DNA from 2 places in the Kytococcus sp. Marseille-QA3725 genome. Region 1 is predicted to be linked to the other one. Evidence: riboswitches for the same ligand, from Rfam matches in the RefSeq annotation. Region 1 holds a riboswitch; the other holds the start of a gene.
The links. Region 1 has a riboswitch for cobalamin ahead of ACY8FT_RS09150 (FecCD family ABC transporter permease). Riboswitches for the same ligand answer to the same signal wherever they lie in the genome.

Region 1 (3,396 bases):
TGCCCCGGACCGGTGCTCACGGCGCTGGCACCGGCGAGCTCGCCGCCCCCGGTGCGACGCTGCCCGAAGCCCCCCTCGAACTCGTCCAGGAGGCGCAGGAACTCCCCCGCATCGGCCGGGCGATCCTCGGGGCGGTGCGAGCTCGCGCGCAGGAGCACCTGCTCCACGGCGGGCGGCACGTCCTCGCCCAGCAGCGCGTCCGCCACGACGGCGGCGGAGTAGACGTCGGAGCGCGGGTCGGGCCGGCCGCCCGCGGAGAGCTCGGGCGCCACGTGGCCCTCGGTGCCGGCCGCCGGGTCAGCCACCCGGTCGTCAGGGCCGACGACCAGGCCGAAGTCCGCCAGCACGACCTCCCCGTCACGGCCGACGAGCAGGTTGTTGGGGTTCACGTCCCGGTGGGTCAGACCACGCCGGTGCAGCGCGTCCAGGCCCACCAGCATCTGGCGGACCACGTCCCGGGCCTCCTCACCGGAGATGCCGCCACGCTCCCGGATCCACCGGGGCAGGTCGCGGCCGGCGGCCGCGGTGGCCAGCCACACGTGCTCGTCGCGCGGTCCCGCCGCCCACAGCAGCTGCACCAGGTGGGGCTCCCCCACCACGGCGGCCATGTGCCGGCTCTCCACGCGGAAGGCCTCGCGCGCCAGGTCGTCGACGGGCGTCCACCACACCTTGAGCGCGACGTCGCGGCCCGTCACCCGGTGCCGCGCCAGCCACACCTCCGCTGAGCTGCCACCACCCAGTCGCTGCACGGGCTCGAAGGCATCCGGCAGATGGGTCTCGGCCCCCCGGTCGTTCACGTCATCCCCTTCTCCGGCAGATGGGCGGCCAGATCCGCCCGGGTCACCATGCCACGCCGCACCAACAACGTCGCCAACCGCACGAAGACCGGCGACGACTCGTGCGCCGCTCCCGGCTGGCCCGCCAGCACCGGGGCATACAGATCACAGAGCTCCTCGACCTGCCGCCGCGCCTGACGACTGCTCAGACCCAGGGTCTCCGCCACGTCCCCGTACGTCGGGGGCACGCTGTTCCCGGAGAGGCCGGGCGCGCACAGGGCGGCGGCCACCGGCCAGAGCTCGTCCGGGATCGGGTCCAGCGCGACGGTCTGCCGCGGACTGGGCGGCGGCACCGCACCATCCCCCAGAGCACCGATGCGGAGCTCCCACGAACCGGCACTCGGGGTGGCCAGTCGAGCCGTCGGCTCCGGCACCGAGCAGGCGGCGGGACGGCGCCCCTCCGTGCGGGCGGGCAGCCAGGTGGGGCTACCGGCCTCACCGAAGACGCCGAGCTCGTGGGTGTGGGACAGGTTGCGCACCCACAGCTGGCCGGCCTGGCACCAGAGCTCCCCGGCCACGCGGGAGAGCCGCTCGCCGAGCAGCTCCTCCCAGACCGGGATCTCGCAGGCCGCGTCGTCGCGTCCGAAACGCCCCCAGGTCCCCTCGGTGAAGTCGTAGCGCTCGTCCGCGTAGGTGACCGTGAAGAGCACCTCCGGCCCGGGAGCCCCCGTCGCCAGTCGTACCGGTTCCCCGCTGCGGTGGGCAGGCTGGTCACTGAGCGGCATGGCGGGCACCTCGGGGGGGGCATTGGGCGTTGGTGGCCCGGGGGGCCTCACGGGACATTGCCAGAGCACCGCGTCCGACACAACGCGCCCGCTCCGACCTCGCGACCGAGAGGGACTAGGGTGTGCCGGTCGGTTGCACCCCACCCGGGGTGCAAGGGAACCCGGTGAGAGGCCGGGACTGACGCGCAGCGGTATGGGCTGTGCGCGATGACAGGTGCCACTGGCCACGGGCCGGGAAGGCGTCCTCGCGTGAGAGCCCGAGTCCGAAGACCTGCCGACGCTGTTCACCGTCCGCGGGCCTCGCGATCTGGGCCCCGATGAGAGATGTGAGTCCTGCCCTTGCCTGATGCTGCCGGTTCCCGGCCGCGCACAGCGGTCCTGATGGTCCTGCTCGCCGTGGCGCTGCTGGCCAGCATGGTCGTCTCGCTCGCCGTCGGCGCCGTCTCCCTGCCCGTGCCCACCGTGTGGAGCGTCGTGCAGGCGCACCTGGGTGGCCAACCGGCCGACCCGACCTGGGACGCGATCGTGTGGGACCTGCGCGCCCCACGCACCCTGCTCGCCGCCGTCGCCGGAGCCGGGCTGGCCGTGGCCGGGGCGGGCATGCAGACGCTGGTGCGCAACCCGCTGGCCGATCCCTACCTGCTGGGCGTCTCCTCGGGCGCCGGGGTGGGGGCGACGGCCGTCATCACCACCGGTGCCCTGTCCGGGCTGGGCATCTGGGCCCTCTCCGGCGGGGCGCTGCTGGGCGCCCTGGCCGCCGCGGCCCTAGTGTTCGGGGTGGCGATGCTGCAGGGCGGCCTGACGCCGCTGCGGCTCGTGCTCACCGGGGTGGTTCTGTCCTCGGCGTTCAGCGCCGTCTCCAGTTTCCTGGTATTCCGTTCCGGTGACCCGAAGGCGGCCCAGTCGGTGCTCTTCTGGCTGCTCGGCAGCGTCAGCGGCGCGAGCTGGCAGGTGCTGCTGCCCGCCACGGTCACGACCGTGGTCGCCGTGCTGGTGATGGTGGCCTTCTCCCGCTGGCTCGACGCACTGGCGGCCGGACCCGACCTCGCCGCGTCCCTTGGGATCCCGGTCAAGGGTCTGCGAGTGGCCCTGTTCGTCGGTCTCGCCGCGCTGGTCGGGGTGCTCGTGGCCGTCTCCGGTGGTATCGGGTTCGTCGGCCTCGTCGTGCCCCACCTGGTCCGCATGGTGGTCGGCGCCCGTCACCGGGCCGTCGTGCCCGTGGCAGCACTGGGTGGCGCCGTCTTCCTGGTGTGGGTCGACATCGTCGCCCGGGTCAGCGTCCGCCCCCAGGAGATCCCCCTGTCGGTGGTCACCGGCCTCGTGGGTGCGCCGGTGTTCCTCGTGCTGGTCGGCCGCCGTCACTACCGCTACAACGGAGCCGACTGATGCGGCTGCGCGCCGAGGGCCTGAGCGCCGCGGTCGGCCGGACCACTGTCCTGCAAGACGTCACCTTCGAGGTCCCCACTGGCACCGTCACGTCGCTGGTCGGCGTCAACGGGTCGGGCAAGTCCACCCTGCTGCGCACCCTCGCCGGCATCCGGCCGGCCCCGGCAGGGCAGGGGTGGCTCGGCGACCGGACGGTCGACCGGATCCGGCCCCGCGAGCGCGCCCGCCGCCTGGCGCTGGTCGCCCAGGACGAGGCGCCGCCGGAGGACCTGCTGCTCGGGGAGATGATCGCCATGGGCCGCACCCCGTTGGCCAGACCGTGGGAGATGGGCGGTGCCGACGAGCGCCGGGCCGTGCTGGAGTCCCTGGACCAGGTCGGGCTCACCGGCATGGCCGACCGGCCCTGCAGCGAGGTCTCCGGAGGGGAGCGCCGCCGGGCTCTGCTGGCC
Region 2 (3,396 bases), on a different contig from region 1:
AGCGGCCGGACGCCGGTCGTGCCGTCGGACCAGCGCAGGTGCGCTGCGAGGTTCACGGAGCCCAGGTTGCACACGGCGGTCTCGGAGTCGCTGGTCACCTCGATGATCTCGGTGCACAGGTTGCTCAGGTGCACCACCGGGGCGGGCTCGGTGGTGCCGTCGGGCATCACCCGCGGCGCCTGGTCGTCGCTGGTCTGGTTGCACGCCTCGTTGGCGCGGTCCTTGAAGGTCATCCAGCCGTTGCCGGTCTGGGCGAGGGTCCGCATCATCCGGCCGTAGAGGGCGCGGGCGGAGACGGTGCGCACCACGTCACCCCGCGCCTCGGCCGCGCGGTACGCCTCGTCGAAGGCCGGACCCCACAGGTCGGGCAGCTCGGGCACCGCGTCGGGGTCGATGAGGCTCCACTCCTCGTCGGCCTCGACCCGACGCATGAACTCGTCTGGGATCCAGTGGGCGAGGTTGAGGTTGTGGGTACGGCGGGCGTCCTCGCCGGTGTTGTCGCGCAGCTCCAGGAACTCCTCGACGTCCGGGTGCCAGGGCTCGAGGTAGATGCACGCCGCGCCCTTGCGCCGCCCGCCCTGGTTGACCGCGGCCACCGAGGCGTCCAGCGTGCGCAGCCACGGCACGATGCCGTTGGAGTGCCCGTTGGTGCCGCGGATCAGCGCGCCGCGGGAGCGGATGCGGCTGAACGCCAGCCCGATGCCGCCGGCGAACTTCGACAGCTTGGCCACCTGGTGGTAGCGCTCGTAGATGGAGTCGAGCTCGTCCCGTGGGGAGTCGATGAGGTAGCAGCTAGACATCTGCGTGTGGCGGGTGCCGGAGTTGAACAGGGTCGGCGAGCTGGGCAGGTAGGCCAGCGAGGAGAGCAGTTCGAAGAACTCGACGGCCTCGTCGGCGGTGTGCGACAGGCCGGAGGAGACCCGCATCAGCCAGTACTGGGGCGACTCGATCACGGCACGAGTGAGCGGGTGGCGCAGCAGGTAGCGGTCCTGGACCGTGCGAAGGCCGAAGTAGTCGAAGCGGTGGTCGGCGTGGGCGACCTGGGCGCGGCGCACGGCCTCGTCCAGCGCGGCGTGGTGGGTGGCGACGAACTCCGCGGTCTCGTCGCCGATGAGGCCCTGCTCGTGGCCGACGCGCACGGACTGGCTGAAGGACGCGATGCCCTGCCCGCGGACCTCCTTGTCGATGACCCCGGCCAGCAGCCGGCCGGCCAGGCGGGAGTACTGCGGCTCGGTGGCGGTCATCTCCGCGGCGGTGGCGATGGCGAGCTGGTCGAGCTCGGCGGTGGTGGCGCCGTCGTAGAGGCCGGCGATGGTGCGGGTGGCCACCCGCATCGGGTCGACCTCGGGCAGGCCCTCGGTGCAGCGCTCGACGGCGACGACGATCTTGTTGAGGTCCACCTGCTCGTGCTCGCCGCTGCGCTTGACCACGCGCATCTGGCTGCGGGGGGTGGTGGGGGTGCCGTCCAGCGTGGGCTGGTCGGCGGTGTTCGGCAGCGCAGGCGCGCCGGGGGCGGCAAGCGCGCCGGGTGCGCCGGGGGTTGCGGCCGCGGCAGGTGCGACAAGCGCGTCGGGGGTTGCGGTGGCCTCCGGGACGCCGGAGTTCGTGGTGGTCATGCCCTCTCCTCGCGAGCGTGCCGCGAGGGGTGGAGGCACCGATCGACCGGGGCGCCGCGCGAGGGGTGCGGCATCGGACACCCGCATCGGGGCCGGGTCACCCCCGCTGGGGCTGTGGGCGCTCCGGGGTCGTGGACACCGGTCGCCCGTTCTCCGGACGTTCGTCTGCCAGCCGTCCCGCGCGGCTCGACGGTCCGACCGCGGTCGCGGCCGGGCGCTGGCAGGTCTTCGGACTCACGGGCGTCCCGGCCGGGGCCGAGCCGGTGGGCGGGACCTGTGGGTCGCGTCCACCGGGGTCCTACTGGCCGTCGCTTCCCGGGTGCTGGCTGCACCCAGTGCCGTTGACGGCGGTCGTTCCCGAATACCGCTGCGGGGCAGTCCCGGAATCGCACCGGGTTCCCTCTTGCCCCTCTCCGGCGCAGCCCGTCAGAGAGGGGGCACGAGATGCCCCATCGCCCGTGGCGACGCCGGCGAGGACCAGCAGGAGCACCATATACAGGGGTGCGCGAGCAGACCAACCCCACATGTTGTGGATACCCCGTCGTGGCGGCCTGGCGCCGAAATCGGGCGGACAGGCGCACCGGCGGGTGGCGCACCGGCAGAGGCGGGTCGGTAGAGGCGGGCCAGCTCCGGCGCGGCACGGTTACACCGGCTCCGTTCGACACAATCGCACCGATCTCGGCGGCACGGGCGCGTTGGGCACCAGGAGGCGCGAACACGGGGATTCCGGCTCCGGTAGGTCTCCAGACCCGCTGGGCCACCCCCCCCCTACCCCGGGGTGGGTCCACTTGACCCGGGTCAACTCCTGTCGCTTCAGGACCCACCCCGGGACAAGGTGATCAACCCCCGAGGAAGCTGCCCACCCTGGCGAACGTGACCGGACGGCGTCCCGACGGGCCGCCTGGTGGACTGGTTGAGCGCCCCCACGGACGCGCGGCGGGCGGGCGTGGGGCGAAGTGCGCCACGGACACACGCGGCGGGTCCGCACCGGGCGCCGGGTGCGCAAGACGGCGGGCGCGGGGCCACATCGACCCCGCACCCGCCGCACTGCGGTGCGTCAGCGCGTCAGAGCGAGCCCTTGCGCCACGGGCCGGTGATCGCCAGCGTGATGCCCGGCGTCTGGATGTTCACGAACAGCCAGTTGCCGTTCTTCGGCTCGAACGTGGAGCCGCACCACTCGGAGGTGCGGTAGTCGCCGGCCTCCACGGTGGAGCCGTTCATGCCCGATCGCGGGATGACCACGTTGTTGCGGGCGAACGGGAAGATCTCGCCGTCGGTGGTCAGGCCGTGCACGTATGAGTCGCCACCACCGTCCTCGCACAGCACGATGCCGCCGCGCGGGGAGACGCAGATGTTGTCCGGGTTGTCCAGCACGGTCTCGTCCGGGGAGGCGAACAGGATCTCCAGGCGGCCGGTGCGCGGGTCGTAGGTGAAGACCTGGCCGTTCTCGTCCGGGCCACCGCTGGTGGAGACGACGTTCACGACGCCGTTGCCCCACCACGCGCCCTCGAGGCGGGCGAAGGCGGCGCCGCCCTTGGCCAGGCCCTGCTCCACGGTGGTCACGCCATCGTCGGCCGGGTCCGGCTCGTCGATGGTGACCCAGGAGGTCTCGTACACGGTGCCGGTGCCGTCGGCGTAGGTCTCGTAGGAGCCCTCGCCACGCTCGACGCGCAGCATCTCCAGCATGCCGCCGGCCTCCAGGTCGCCCGGACGCTTCGGCACGAAGCGGTACAGACCCGACGGGGTGGCTTCCTCGGTGAGGTAGACGATGCCGGTCGAC

Region 2: linked by a shared signal. The riboswitch ahead of ACY8FT_RS00150 (ribonucleoside-diphosphate reductase subunit alpha) and the one ahead of ACY8FT_RS09150 (FecCD family ABC transporter permease) in region 1 are both predicted to bind cobalamin.

Annotation. Positions count from the first base shown of each region.
Region 1 is NZ_JBUCLA010000002.1:231,614-235,009, forward strand. Features, by position in the region: gene ACY8FT_RS09140 (protein kinase domain-containing protein) at 1-797, opposite strand, end outside; gene ACY8FT_RS09145 (hypothetical protein) at 794-1,561, opposite strand; cobalamin riboswitch at 1,676-1,854, shown strand; gene ACY8FT_RS09150 (FecCD family ABC transporter permease) at 1,943-2,947, shown strand; gene ACY8FT_RS09155 (ABC transporter ATP-binding protein) at 2,947-3,396, shown strand, end outside.
Region 2 is NZ_JBUCLA010000001.1:36,533-39,928, reverse strand. Features, by position in the region: gene ACY8FT_RS00150 (ribonucleoside-diphosphate reductase subunit alpha) at 1-1,616, opposite strand, end outside; cobalamin riboswitch at 1,837-2,057, opposite strand; gene ACY8FT_RS00145 (PhoX family protein) at 2,682-3,396, opposite strand, start outside.